2 regions of the Paenibacillus sp. S29 genome follow, and region 2 is predicted to be linked to the other one. Evidence: riboswitches for the same ligand, from Rfam matches in the RefSeq annotation. Region 2 holds a riboswitch; the other holds the start of a gene.
What was found. Region 2 has a riboswitch for glycine ahead of ACL9RM_RS13750 (alanine/glycine:cation symporter family protein). Riboswitches for the same ligand answer to the same signal wherever they lie in the genome.
Positions count from the first base shown of each region.

Region 1: it holds a riboswitch for glycine, as region 2 does, so the genes downstream of both, gcvT (glycine cleavage system aminomethyltransferase GcvT) here and ACL9RM_RS13750 (alanine/glycine:cation symporter family protein) in region 2, are expected to answer to the same signal.

Region 1 covers NZ_JBMOUI010000014.1:81,351-88,763, reverse strand. The annotation lists gene ACL9RM_RS21310 (PTS mannitol transporter subunit IICB) at 1-65, opposite strand, end outside; gene gcvH (glycine cleavage system protein GcvH) at 444-842, opposite strand; glycine riboswitch at 1,144-1,335, shown strand; gene gcvT (glycine cleavage system aminomethyltransferase GcvT) at 1,512-2,612, shown strand; gene gcvPA (aminomethyl-transferring glycine dehydrogenase subunit GcvPA) at 2,739-4,094, shown strand; gene gcvPB (aminomethyl-transferring glycine dehydrogenase subunit GcvPB) at 4,091-5,587, shown strand; gene ptsP (phosphoenolpyruvate--protein phosphotransferase) at 5,707-7,413, opposite strand, start outside; gene ACL9RM_RS21280 (HPr family phosphocarrier protein) at 7,412-7,413, opposite strand, start outside.
Region 2 covers NZ_JBMOUI010000007.1:61,028-68,440, forward strand. The annotation lists gene ACL9RM_RS13730 (ABC transporter substrate-binding protein) at 1-679, shown strand, start outside; gene ACL9RM_RS13735 (carbohydrate ABC transporter permease) at 712-1,587, shown strand; gene ACL9RM_RS13740 (carbohydrate ABC transporter permease) at 1,610-2,437, shown strand; gene ACL9RM_RS13745 (iron-containing alcohol dehydrogenase) at 2,586-3,758, shown strand; gene ACL9RM_RS13750 (alanine/glycine:cation symporter family protein) at 3,816-5,234, opposite strand; glycine riboswitch at 5,394-5,488, opposite strand; glycine riboswitch at 5,507-5,583, opposite strand; partial or broken gene ACL9RM_RS13755 (glycoside hydrolase family 1 protein) at 5,752-6,382, opposite strand; gene ACL9RM_RS13760 (LacI family DNA-binding transcriptional regulator) at 6,513-7,413, shown strand, end outside.

The DNA of each region.
Region 1 (7,413 bases), on a different contig from region 2:
CCAAAACGCTGTACGGCGACACGAGTGCCTCCTTTTGAACTTGGCTTTGCGTCCAATGTACTCATATTCAAATCCTCCTTGTAGGTAAGCATCACTACCTTTTCTTAAAATTCATACTAAATGACAGCGCTATCTTCATCAACGAAATGAAAACGTACTTTCGTCATGAACGTTGATGACAACATTTAAATTTAAATTATCCGAGAAGGTATTATACCTGCATAATTCTTCTTAATATGACCTGTAGCTATAGAAATTAGTCGAAAAACCGTACTGGATTATGTATGATTCTTACTATAGGGACAACCCTCTACATCAGAATAAAACACGTAATTACGTCTGAAAAAAGACAAAAAAATAGCCGCTATGTCAAATCATAGCGACTGTTGTATACAAAAATCGAGCAGACAAATAACACTCTTATTCCATACTACATTGCTCCATTACTGCTCATCGGAAATCAACTGCTCGTATTGATCCGCAGACAGTAGCTTGCCCAATGCTTCCTCCACATCTTTACCCATCTCTACTTCGATCATCCAACCTTTTTCATAGGGAGATTCATTCACTAGCTCAGGCGTACTTTCCAGCGCTTCATTCACTTTTAATACGGTTCCCGTCACCGGAGCAAAAAGGTCGGATACCGTCTTCACCGATTCAATCGTACCGATCTCCGCTCCCTGCTCAATCGTTACTCCCACCTCAGGTAATTCTACAAAAACAATATCACCCAGTTGATGCTGTGCAAAGTCTGTAATACCAATCCGCAACGTTCCATTCTCTGTGCGCTGAACCCACTCATGTTCGTCTGTATACCAAAGTTGCTGCTTTACTTCACCCATCCTGTTCCCCTCACTTCCATATGAATAAAATCGCTTTTGCTCACCTGTATTAGACAGGTTAAGATTATGACAACAGGAACACTCATGTCAATAATACTAACAAAAATACTTCATATGACCTCATATGGCGTACTATATAAAAATATGATAACTTATAACAAACGCTTACATATCCTTATTTATATATTAAATGTTTTTTCTATTGTTTTTGATGACATTTTTATTGACATTTTGAATGAATTTGCGTATTAATGGGTTATAGCAAATGCTTTGGAAAACACCCCGACAACTGCAAACGCGGATGAACGCGGAGGGAGAGACTGCCAAAAAGATTCGCATAGCTGTTGCCGCTTATGAGACATAAGTGCACGCGAATCGGATCAAGTTGTTATCTGCAAAGCCAGGTAATATACTGTTGATCCCGAAGGTAGCGCCGAAGGAGTAAGCCTGCATTGTAGGTGAATCTCTCAGGCAAAAGGACCTCTGCCGGACGCATCTCTGGAGAGCATTCGCTATTGGAGCGGATCACCCAAGGGGAAACCCGGTACATACCGGGGTAACTTTCTGGTATCAAGGACAGAGCTGAAAAAAGAGTGTAGACTGCCGTCTATACGTTTTTTTCGGCCTGTCTTTTTTGTTTAGCCGATCACACCGGATAGGAGTGGAAAAATGACTAATTTGCGAAAAACACCGCTATATTCGTCCTACGGGACGCAGTCTGGGGTTCGTTGTATTGACTTTGGCGGCTGGGAGCTCCCCGTTCAGTTTAGCGGCATTCAAAAGGAGCATGAGGCCGTCCGGCAACGTGCGGGTTTATTCGATGTATCGCATATGGGCGAATTTTTGGTTGAAGGCAAAGAGGCCGAAGCTTTTCTGCAAAGGGTGACCACGAATGATGTCAGCCAGTTGGAACTAGGTCAGGCACAATATTCACTCCTGTGTTACCCCGATGGAGGGGTAGTAGACGACCTGCTTGTTTACTGCAAAGGACCGGAGCGCTACATGCTCGTTGTGAACGCCTCTAACATCGATAAGGATTGGGATTGGCTAATTCGCCATATGCCTGCATCCGTTCACATGGAGAATGTGTCTGATGCGATAGCATTGCTGGCGTTGCAAGGACCGGAAGCAGCACGTATTGCCGCAGCCGTGGCAGATACGGACATTACGAATCTGGCATCTTTTCGCTTCCATGAGAATGTGCCATTGTTCGGAGCAAAAGCACTCGTCTCACGAACCGGATATACGGGTGAAGACGGTTTTGAATTTTACGTACCTGCCGCGGAAGCACCAGCCGTATGGGAGGGTTTGCTTCGTTCCGGTGAGTCGTATGGGCTGATTCCCGCTGGACTTGGTGCTCGGGATACCCTACGCTTTGAGGCACGGTTGCCGCTGTACGGACAGGAGTTATCTGCCACGATTTCACCGCTCGAAGCCGGTCTAGGTTTCTTCGTCAAGCTGAATAAAGGAGATTTTATCGGTAGAGAAGCACTGCAACGTCAGAAAGAACAAGGGATTCCTCGCAAATTGATCGGGCTGGAAATGATGGATCGCGGTATCCCTCGCGCCCATTACCCGGTATTCGCAGAAGGACAACGCATCGGTGAGGTCACAACGGGGACTCAGTCGCCCACCTTGAAGCGTAATCTCGGCCTCGCCTTGGTAGACAGTCGTTTTAGCGCCCTCTCCACACCGCTGGAGGTTGAGATTCGTGGCAAACGCCTGCGTGCCGAGGTGGTGGCAGCACCCTTTTATAAACGCCCGCGCTGATCTTAAACTCTCTTCATTTCAATAAAGCAAACATGTCAGATATGAACTTCTGGGTTTTCCATCTCACACTTTTTTATTAGCTAATTTACGATTTAAAATTTTGCTTTTCGAAAGGAGCCAGAACCTATGAAGCAGCATCGTTATCTCCCTATGACTGAACAGGATCAAACCGAAATGCTGCGTGTGGTCGGCGTTTCATCCATCGATGATTTATTCAGTGACATTCCTGAGGCCATTCGATATCAAGGGGAGCTCCCTCTTTCTTCTCGGCTCGACGAGAGAGCCTTGACCCGACATTTGGCCGAGCTGGCCGGACACAACGCCAATACAGACACACATGCCAGCTTTCTTGGCGCAGGAATTTATGATCATCATATTCCGTCTGTCATCCAGCACATCACTTCACGCTCGGAATTCTATACAGCCTACACCCCCTATCAGCCGGAAGTAAGCCAAGGCGAGCTACAAGCCATTTTCGAATTTCAGTCGTATATTTGCGAATTGACGGGCATGGCTGTAGCTAATGCCAGCATGTACGACGGAGCGACTGCACTGGCGGAAGCGGGCTCACTGTCCGCTGCGGCTACCCGCCGTAAACAGCTTATCGTATCAAGGTCTGTCCATCCGGAGGCACGTCAGGTATTGGCAGCCTATGCACGTGGATTGGATTTGGACATCGTGGAAATCGGCTGTTCGGACGGCGTAACGGATGCTGATGCGTTAGCGGCGGCCGTATCGGAACAGACCGCGGCTGTATTGGTCCAAAGCCCCAACTTTTTCGGAGCCGTGGAAAACCTGAAGCCGATGGCTGATCTCATCCATGCGCACAAAGGTCTTTTGGTCGTCAGTGCCAACCCACTGGCACTTGGCTTGCTGGAGACACCCGCCAAACAGGGCGCGGATATTGTGGTAGGAGATGCGCAGCCACTTGGCATCTCCTCTTCTCTCGGCGGTCCGACCTGTGGATACTTTGCCGTTTCTCAGGCACATATGCGCCGTATCCCCGGCCGTATTGTGGGTCAGACCACAGACCGTAACGGTAAACGCGGCTTCGTGCTGACCTTGCAAGCGCGGGAACAGCATATCCGCCGCGAAAAGGCCACGTCTAACATTTGCTCCAATCAAGCGTTGCTAGCTTTATCTGCATCTGTATACTTGTCTGTCATGGGTAGACAGGGGATCAAGGAAGTAGCCGAGCTAAATTTGCATAAAAGCCGTTATGCTTTAGAGCAATTGCTGAGCTTGAAGGGCGTAACAGCCTCGTTTAACGCACCGACCTTTAACGAATTTGCCCTTAAACTGCCTGAGGGTACAGATATGAGCAAACTCCAGACCGAGCTGCTAGCTGCTGGATTTATCGCTGGCTACGATTTGGGCCGGGACTATGAGGAACTTGCTGGTCACATGTTGATTGCCGTGACGGAGCAAAGAACCAAAGAAGAGATTGACCAATTTGTACACACCTTGGGGGGATTGCTATGACACACACCGGACAGGATCAGAAACAAGGGCTGTTGAAGGAACACGATCAAGCGCTCATTTTTGAATTGAGCCGTCCGGGTCGCATCGCCTATTCCCTTCCCGAGTGCGACGTTCCCCGTCGCCCGGTGGCAGAGCTTTTGCCAGATTATGCACTGCGCAGCGAACCTGCGGCATTACCCGAGGTATACGAAGTAGACGTTATTCGGCATTATACCGCCTTGTCCCGGCGCAATTTCGGCGTGGACAACGGATTTTATCCGCTCGGCTCCTGTACGATGAAATACAATCCGAAAGTGAATGAGGATGTCGCCCGATATACAGGCTTCGCCACAATCCATCCATATCAGCCCGAGGAGAGCATCCAGGGTGCTATGGAGCTACTGCATACGCTCCAAAATGATTTGGCTGCATTAACCGGCATGGATGCCGTCACGCTTCAACCCGCCGCGGGCGCCCATGGCGAATGGACCGGGCTGATGATGATTCGCTCATACCACGAAGCACGTGGTGAGCGACGTACCAAGGTGCTCGTGCCGGATTCCTCGCACGGAACGAACCCCGCCAGCGCAACCGTCGCGGGCTTCGAAACAGTCACCCTTCCCTCCACCCCTGAGGGGCTGGTGGATCTGGATGCGCTGCGTCAAGCCGTAGGCAACGACACCGCTGCGCTCATGCTGACCAACCCGAACACGCTTGGGCTGTTCGAGAAGCAAATCACTGACATTGCTGCCATCGTGCATGACGCGGGTGGTCTGCTCTATTATGACGGGGCGAACTCCAACGCCATCATGGGAATTACCCGCCCCGGGGATATGGGCTTCGATGTAGTGCATCTCAATTTGCACAAAACGATGAGTACCCCTCACGGAGGCGGCGGCCCCGGCGCTGGGCCTGTCGGCGTAAAGCAACGGCTCATCCCTTATTTGCCCAAGCCGCTTGTCGTACGTGATCCGCAGGGGGTGTACCACTGGGACCGGGAACAGGGAGATTCTATTGGACGGGTTAAAGCCTTTTACGGCAACTTCGGTATTCTCGTTCGTGCCTACGCCTATATCCGTAGCTACGGTCCTGATGGCTTAAAGCGTGTATCGGAATGCGCTGTGCTCAATGCCAATTACATGATGCATCGGCTCGCTCCACATTTTGACCTGCCCTACCCTGGACATTGCAAACACGAATTCGTAATGTCGGGGCGAGGCTTGAAAAAATTTGGAGTGCGCACGCTTGATGTAGCCAAACGGCTGCTTGATTTCGGCTACCATCCGCCTACAATTTACTTCCCGCTGAATGTAGAGGAGTGCATCATGATCGAGCCCACGGAGACGGAAAGTAAGGAAACACTTGATGCTTTTGTCGACACTATGATTCATATTGCGCGGGAAGCAGAAGAGAACCCTGAGCTTGTGCTCAATGCACCATATACTACTCCAGTCACACGATTGGACGAAACTACCGCAGCCCGCAAACCTGTACTGAATTGCTCATGCAGTTAAAAACAAATTCTACTTAAAGGATGCAAAAAAGCCGGTATCTAAATAGATACCGGCTGCTGTATGTACACAGCAATTTTTTGTTGGAAAAAGATATAACCTTTGAAATGTAATACCCTTCCTTAGCCTTCGATGCTTTGAACCAATTCAACAACCTGTTCTGCTGTTTGCATGTCCAGAGCTTTTGTAGCCAGTTTTTCCATGTCCGCACGGGACAACTTGGAGATTTGACTACGTGCTGGCAGAATGGAAGTTGCGCTCATACTGAACTCATCAAGTCCAAGACCCAGCAGCAACGGAATTGCTGTTGTATCTCCTGCCATTTCACCACACATACCAACCCAACGTCCTTCACGGTGAGCGGCATCAATAACCATTTTCACCAGACGCAGAATGGATGGATTGTATGGTTGATACAGGTAAGAAACTCGCTCGTTCATGCGATCCGCTGCCATTGTGTATTGAATCAGATCGTTTGTACCGATACTGAAGAAATCCACTTCTTTTGCGAATTGGTCAGCCAATACCGCTGTAGAAGGAATTTCTACCATGATGCCCAACTGAATTTCTTCAGATACGGATACACCCTCGGCTACCAACTTTTCCTTTTCTTCCAACAAAACAGCTTTAGCTTCACGGAATTCGTTCAGCGTAGCAATCATCGGGAACATGATGCGCAGGTTACCATGCACACTCGCACGCAACAAAGCACGCAATTGAGTGCGGAAAATATCCTGGCGATCCAGACACAGACGAATAGCACGGAATCCGAGGAACGGATTCATTTCTTTCGGCAGGTCCAGATAAGGAAGTTCTTTGTCGCCACCGATATCCAAAGTACGGACTACAACCGGCTTACCTTCCATTCTTTCCAGAACGGTTTTGTACGCCGTATACTGTACTTCTTCGGATGGAAGCTTATCGCGTCCCATGTACAAGAACTCCGTACGGTACAAGCCAACGCCTTCACCACCGTTGTCCAGAACACCAGCTACATCATTAGGCGTACCAATATTGGCTGCCAGTTCGACATGGACACCATCGACAGAAACTGTAGCTTCGCCGCGCAGCTTGCGCCACTCTTCGCGTTGCTTGTCGTATGCCACCTGTTTAGCACGGTATTCCGCAACAATCTCTTCGGTAGGGTTCACGAATACGTGACCATCCAAACCATCAACGATAATCAAATCGCCGCTTTTAGCTTGAGACAATATATTTTTCGTTCCCACAACTGCAGGAATTTCAAGTGAGCGAGCCATAATAGCCGAATGCGAAGTACGTCCGCCGATGTTCGTTGCAAAACCTTTAACAAATTCACGGTTCAGCTGAGCTGTGTCGGAAGGTGTCAAATCTTCTGCAAGCACAATCGTTTCTTCGGCAATTTCTGCAGGACTAACAAAATGAACACCAAGCAGGTGATTCAGGATCCGCTTGGTTACATCACGCATGTCCGATGCGCGTTCTTGCAAATAGGCACTTTTCATGTTTTCAAACATGGAAATGAACTGTGTAGCTACTTCATTCAAAGCATAGTCAGCATTAAGCTGCTCGTCTCTGATTTTAGCTTTAACCGGATCGATCAATTCAGGATCATTCAGGATGAGCAGGTGAGATGCAAAAATTTCTGCTTTTTTCTCTCCCAGCTCCTGAAGCGTTTTCTCCTTAATCGATTCCAATTCGGTTTGAGATTGTACCAAAGCCGCATCCAATCTCGCGATTTCAGCCTCAACATCACCAACCGCGCGTCTCTCTACAGCGTAATTCGGATGCTCCAAGATAAACGCCCGGGCAATGGCTATGCCTGCCGAAGCGGCAATCCCGGAAATTTT
Region 2 (7,413 bases):
TAATATTGTAAACGTTTACAATCAGGTACTCGCTCAGCACACAAACCTTTACTTCAAGCCGGATGGCAGCTACATCGGCAATCAATCTCCTGACATCCGTCTGGGCTGGAAAACCGCTGTCAATTTCCACAAGAAGCATCTGCTCGCCAATGCGGATGGCTGGACTCCCGAATGGAACGCTTCGGTCAATAACGGCAAAATTGCCTCTTTTGTAGGGGCTATCTGGATGAAGCAAGTTCTCACAGAGGCCGCGCCGGATACAGCGGGCAAATGGAGAGTCGCCCGTGCTCCTGGAGGAGACGGCAACCTGGGTGGTTCTTTCATTTCTATCCTCAAATCCAGCAAACATCCCAAAGAAGCTTTTGAAGTCCTGACCTGGCTGCAAAACCCGGAACACCAGCTGGAAGCCTACCACAAAATCGGACTGTTCCCGTCCACTCCCGGCGTCTATGACGATCCTATCATGGAGACACCCGAGCCTTTCTTTGGTGGTCAGGCCACCGGACTCATCTTTGCCACTTCCGCACGTCATGTGAAAAGCAGCTATTTCGGCGAGCGCTATCCTGTCATCCACGGCATTGTGACCCGTCGCCTTGCTAATGTCGCCAAGCAGGATGCCAATCCCGATGCATTATGGACGGAAACCATGGATCGAATCGAACGGGAATTACAGCGATAAAAAACAAAATTCAAAAAAGGCGTGTGGACATTATGCTGAGAGAAATCTGGAAGCACCGTGCCGTTTATGCTGCGATCTCGCCGTTTTATCTGCTGTTTGGCATCTTTGGACTGTTTCCGATTGGCTTTTCATTATATCTAGCGTTTCACAAATGGGACGGGATCGGAGACATGACCTACAACGGCTGGGGCAACTTTCGCTACCTTGTGACAGACAATGAATTTTGGCAGGCTGTAGGCAACACCTTTGTGATCTGGGTGTATGCAACGATTCCGATGCTATTCTTCGCACTGATTATTGCCTTTCTGCTTTATGCCCCTTTTGTGAAAATGCGCACCTTATGGCGAGTTGGATTCTTCCTGCCCAATGTGACGTCTATTGTGGCTGTTGCCATCATATTTGGTGCCTTATTTGCCAACAATTTTGGATTTCTCAACTACCTTCTGCAACTCTTGGGACTACCCATGGTTCAATGGTTGAATGTGCCATGGGGTATCCAAATTGCCATTTCTTCTATGGTCGTATGGAGATGGATGGGCTATAACGCAATCATCTATTTGGCCGGACTCCAGAGTATTCCGCATGTGCTGTATGAGGCCGCCAAAATAGACGGGGCAACCGGAGCGCAAGCTTTTTTCCGCATCACTATCCCCATGCTGCGCCCAGTCATTCTGTTTACGGTCATTACGTCCACCATCGGCGGTATGCAGCTCTTCACCGAGCCACAGGTCCTGGTCGGTAATGACGGCGGTTCCGGGGCAAGTGGCATGACCATCGTTTTATACCTGTACCGCGAGTCGTTCATTAACAACTATTTTGGATATGGTGCAGCCGTCGGATGGGGCATGCTCCTCATCATTGCTCTATTCTCCATCATAAACTGGAAACTCGTTCAAGGTAAAAAATAACGATGGGAAGGAGCTTCACAACATGATGCAGACACGCGCAAAATCCTTTGTTTTATATGCCGGATTGTTAGTGGGAATCATCCTGTCGATGTTTCCATTTTACTGGCTGATCGTCATGGCAACTCGTACCACTTCAGACATCTACCGTTTTCCACCGCAATTGTGGTTTGGCAGCCACTTCTTGGATAACATAACGAGAGTATTACAGCAGATTAATTTTGCCGGAGCCTTTTTTAATACCCTTTTTGTAGCCAGTTCTGTTACCCTATTGGTTCTGTTTTTCGATTCACTGGCAGGTTTTGCATTCGCCAAGTTTGATTTTCCGGGCAAAAAAGTGCTATTTATCATTCTGCTAGCTACGATGATGGTCCCTTCACAACTTTCGCTTGTCCCCTCCTTTGTCATGATGGCCTCCTTTGGATGGGTAGGTACGTTCAAAGCGCTTATCATCCCGGGGATGGTAAATGCCTTCGGCATTTTCTGGATTCGTCAATATGCGGAAGAATCCATCCCAAAGGAGCTGCTGGATGCGGGCCGGATGGACGGATGCAGCTTTTTTCGACTGTACTTGAATGTAGCACTGCCTATTCTACGTCCTGCGTTCGCTTTTCTCGGCGCCTTTACCTTTATAGGAGCTTGGAATGATTATTTATGGCCGCTAATCGTCTTAACGGATGAGCATAAATTCACGCTCCAGATTGCACTGTCACAATTGAACGGAATTTACAATACGGATTATGCGATGGTCATTGCGGGCACCCTGCTGGCTGTACTGCCACTTATTATTTTGTTTCTTTTCATTAGCCGCCAGTTTATTTCCGATCTTGCCGCTGGAGCGGTCAAAGATTAGATTTACTTGAATTCCCTTATTCATTTCATGTATAATAGTTAATCGTCATTTCAAATAGCTTACATGATGAAGTTAGGTATCCAACAGGCAATCAGGTTAAGCGATTTACGATTTGAACATGAACTATGAACTGAGGGGAACTTTCCAGATGAACAAATTCACATATTATAACCCCACCAAATTAATATTTGGAGACAATCAAATTGAAGAACTGCAGCAGGAGCTGCTGAATTACGGCAAAAATATTTTACTGATATACGGAGGCGGAAGTGTCAAGCGAAATGGTCTGTATGACCAGGTATTAAACGCGTTAGAGCCGCTACATCTTAACATTCATGAATTGTCCGGCGTAGAGCCGAATCCGCGCTTGTCCACCGTTAAAAAGGGCATCGACATTTGCCGAAACGACAACATCGACTTCTTACTTGCAGTAGGCGGCGGAAGCGTTATTGATTGCACCAAAGCCATCGCAGCAGGGGCTAAATATGACGGCGATGTGTGGGATATTATCAACAAAAAGCACATGCCGACCGAGGCTCTACCATTCGGCACCATCCTCACACTCGCCGCCACCGGTTCAGAAATGAATCCGGATTCTGTCATCACCAACTGGGAAACGAACGAAAAATACGTATGGGGCAGCGCGGTGACGCATCCGAAATTTTCGATTCTGGACCCTAAAAATACCTTCTCTGTGCCACGTGATCAGACGGTATATGGCATGGTGGATATGATGAGCCATGTGTTTGAACAGTATTTTCACAATGTTAAAAATACACCGTTGCAAGATCGTATGTGCTTTTCCGTGCTGCAAACCGTGATCGAAACTGCACCTAAACTGCTGGAGGATTTGCACAACTACGAGCATCGTGAAACGATTTTATATGCCGGAACGATTGCTCTTAACGGAACACTGCAAATGGGCTACTTCGGGGATTGGGCTTCGCATACGATTGAACATGCATTATCCGCTGTATATGATATTCCTCATGCTGGCGGTCTGGCAATTCTGTTTCCCAACTGGATGAGACATACAGTGGATCAGGATGCTGCACGCATGAAGCGGCTGATGCTCAGCATGTTTGACTTAGACACCGTAGGTAAAACAGATAGAGAAATCGCCTTGGAAGGTATTGACCGTCTTAGTGCATTCTGGACAAGTCTCGGTGCCCCTTCCACCCTGGCCGATTACAATATTAATGATGAGCAATTGGAAAAAATCGCAAACATTGCAGCCCATGAAATGGAATACGGAGGCTTTGGTAATTATAAAAAGCTGAATCAAGAAGATATTTTAGCTATTTTGCGTGCATCGTTATAACATTCAAAAGGGAGTGTCCTCAAGCCTATGATGGCTGAGGGCACTCCCTTTTGGAATTTATGAATTAACCGTGTGTCCCTTTTCTTCTACTTGAATAGCTGCCCCTACATTGGCACCTGCAAGAATGCCCTTTTTCTTATTAGGATACAGAGAATCCATATAGTTTCGGGTTTCTGCAACTACGATTCCCGATAAGCCAAGCAGTGCAATCAGATTCGGGAAAGCCATCATTGCGTTAAAGATATCTGCCAGCAGCCAAATGGCTTCCAACTTGATGAACGCACCTCCTGCTACAAGTGCGATGAACAGATAACGGTATGGTTTAATCCATTTGACACCCAGTAAATATTCAACACAACGTTCCCCGTAGTAATTCCAGCCAAGTATCGTTGTGAACGCAAATAAAATAAGGCTAATCGTCACGAGCTCTGCACCAGCCGGAAAGGCACTGGAAAACGCATGCTGGGTCATCAGACCTCCATCGTCATTTCCACTCCATATTCCCGTAACCAGCAACGTAAATCCCGTCAGATTACAAATAATCATTGTATCAATAAATACGCCTGTCATGGATATCAGCCCTTGTTCTGCAGGCCATTTCGTCTTAGCAGCAGCTGCTGCAATCGGCGCACTTCCCAAACCGGCTTCATTAGCAAAAATACCTCTGGCAACTCCGCTTCGCATCGCCAACATAATCGTCGCTCCGGCAAATCCACCCGTTGCAGATGTGGTCGAGAAGGCCCCTTGTAATACTAAAGCAATCGCATGAGGAAGCTCTCCTGCAAACTTAATGAGTACAATTAAGCAAACTACGATATAGAGCCCCGACATGAATGGAACAATCTTTGTGGATACCTTGGAAATACTTTTGAGTCCTCCAATCGTAACAACAGCAGTTAACACGGCAATAATGATCGCTGTAACTACCGTTGGCACTCCAAAGCTACTTTCCGTCGAAGAAACGATAGCCTTTACTTGCGGAAAAGTACCGATTCCAAATAGGGCTACAAGAACACCAGAAAAGGCAAACAACATCGCCAACGGCTTGAAACGGCGGCCAAGCCCGTTTTCAATATAATACATCGGGCCACCTGAAAATTGTCCGTTCCGGTCTTTAACACGGTATTTAACGGATAATAATCCTTCCGCATATTTGGTTGCCATCCCGAAAAAAGCTGCAACCAGCATCCAGAATAATGAACCGGGCCCACCCAGTTTGATCGCTGTTGCCACGCCGACGATACTTCCTGTACCTACAGTAGCTGCCAGTGCCGTACTCAATGCTCCGAAGCTGCTTACATCTCCGCTACCTTCGTCCGGCGCTTTACCAATTAGCTTGAGCGCCAAAGGCAATCGAATAATCTGAAGTAGCTTCAAACGGATCGTTAGCCACAACCCAGTGCCCATTACGAGAATAAGAAGCGGCGCTCCCCATATCCAGCTGTCAATCGTTTCTAATACATGTACCAAATTCATTTCAACCCGCTCCTCCAGCATATTAGAAAACAAAAAAGAGTCAAATCCGCTGATTCGACTCCTGGAGAGGTTAAAGGCACGAAAAAATACAACCATCTTGTGCAGGTTTCTCCCTCTAATAGCTTATAAAAAAGCCTAGAGCACTCCCTGTCACAGGTTATTCGCGTCTCTGTCCTTTTGCCTGAGAGTTTAAGCAGATGTTCTCTGCGGTGCACCTTCGGCGCCCAATTAAGGGTCTCTCCAGAGTTCTGTCCGTTTACGGTCCCCGCTTGTTGCTGTAACCAGCCTAAGCACCTGAGAGTTTTGCCCCTTCGGTCGGAACTTTCGTTCCATCTCCCGCAAACATCAACCAGACATATGAAATTTTTATTTATTATACAGAAAACTTTCAGCTTATTACAAGTGAAAAGTTTGTGAAGCCCTCTGAAATATTATTATTGTGTCTATCGAAAAAGCGGGTACAGCAGATTGCATCCTTAGAATGTCCTCTGCTATACCCGCCCGAGACGATATGGAATTACAATTCTTCACCATTGGTTGCTATCACATTTTTATACCAGTTAAATGAGTCCTTTTTGGAGCGTTTGAGCGTTCCGTTACCGTCATCATCCAGATCAACGTAAATAAATCCGTAGCGCTTGGACATTTCGGAAGTAGACATGCTCACAAGGTCGATAGGGCCCCAGCTGGTGTAACCAAGCAGATCAACACCGTCGGCAATCGCTTCCTTCATTTGGGCAATATGCTGACGCAAGTAATCAATTCGATACGTGTCATGCACAGAGGTCAATAACCACACCGCCACCGGTGAACGGGCTCATGGTCATTACATTGATTTCATTAAAGGTCAGCCAGTATTTTACTTTATCCTTATAGCGCGTAAACACCGTTTCGGCATAATTTACGTAATGCTGTATGACTTCACGTCCCAGCCAGCCATTATACTTCTGCGTCAGACCTAGCGGTGTTTCATAATGTGACAATGTTACCAGCGGCTCAATATTATACTTGCGCAGCTCATCAAATACATTGTCGTAGAATTGCAATCCTGCTTCATTCGGCTCGGCATCATAGCCATTCGGGAAAATCCGCGACCAGCGGATGGACATACGGAATACTTTAAAGCCCATTTCAGCGAACAATGCAACCTAACGATAACCGTTCTCCTTTGAAATGCATTGACAGATACCTTAGAATAGACGTAATGCCTTCATAAGCATCCTAATCGTTGTAACGCGTTTCATGTCAAGTATTTTTTCTTATGTGAGGAGAAGCACCATGTCGAATCTTGATCAAATTGCAAAACTGGCGGGCTTTTCCAAAGCTACGGTATCCAGAGTATTAAATCAGTCCCCCCATGTTAGTCACGAAACAAGAGCTAAGATTTTGAAAATCATGCAGGAATTAGATTATGTTCCTAATCGGAATGCCATTTCTCTATCCAAGGGTCAGACGCTTCAGATCGGTATCATTACTTCAACTATTAATGAAATTGTTCTCGCTTTTCTGGACAGCTTTGTGGAAGTAGCAGGCCAATATGAATTTCAAACCATTATTTATACTTCGGGAGAAGACAAAAAGAAAGAGCTTCAAGCCTTTGAGGATTTAAAAAGAAAAAGAGTCGATGCGCTGGTCATCATTTCCTGCGTGAATGACACTGATTTTTTGAGCACCTATTGCAAATATGGCCCGATCGTGTCGTGGCAACGAATGGAGCATACCGATATTCGCTCCGTCGCTATGGATCAGTATGAAGGATATATGTTAGCGCTCAAACATTTGATACAAAAAGGTTATACTCGTATAGCCAATGCTTTTGGCCGTCCGAGCAGTATTAATACCCATAGTAGACAACGAGCCTACGAACAGATCATGAGTGAGCACAATCTGCCCGTGTTGCAACACTGGAATCACTCTTCTATTTATAATATCCGTGATGGCGAACAGGTCGTACGGGATCTGTTACAGCATCCGGACGAATTTCCAGAGGCTATTTTATGTGCTAACGATTATGTAGCAGTGGGCATTCTCTGCGAAGCACGCAGACAAAAACTGAATGTACCGGAAGATCTGGCAATTGTTGGATTTGATAACACGGAGCTGGCGCATACGCTGGGGATTACAACGATTCAAAATCCTATCATGGCTCAAGCACAAAATGCCTTTTTCATGCTTTCCC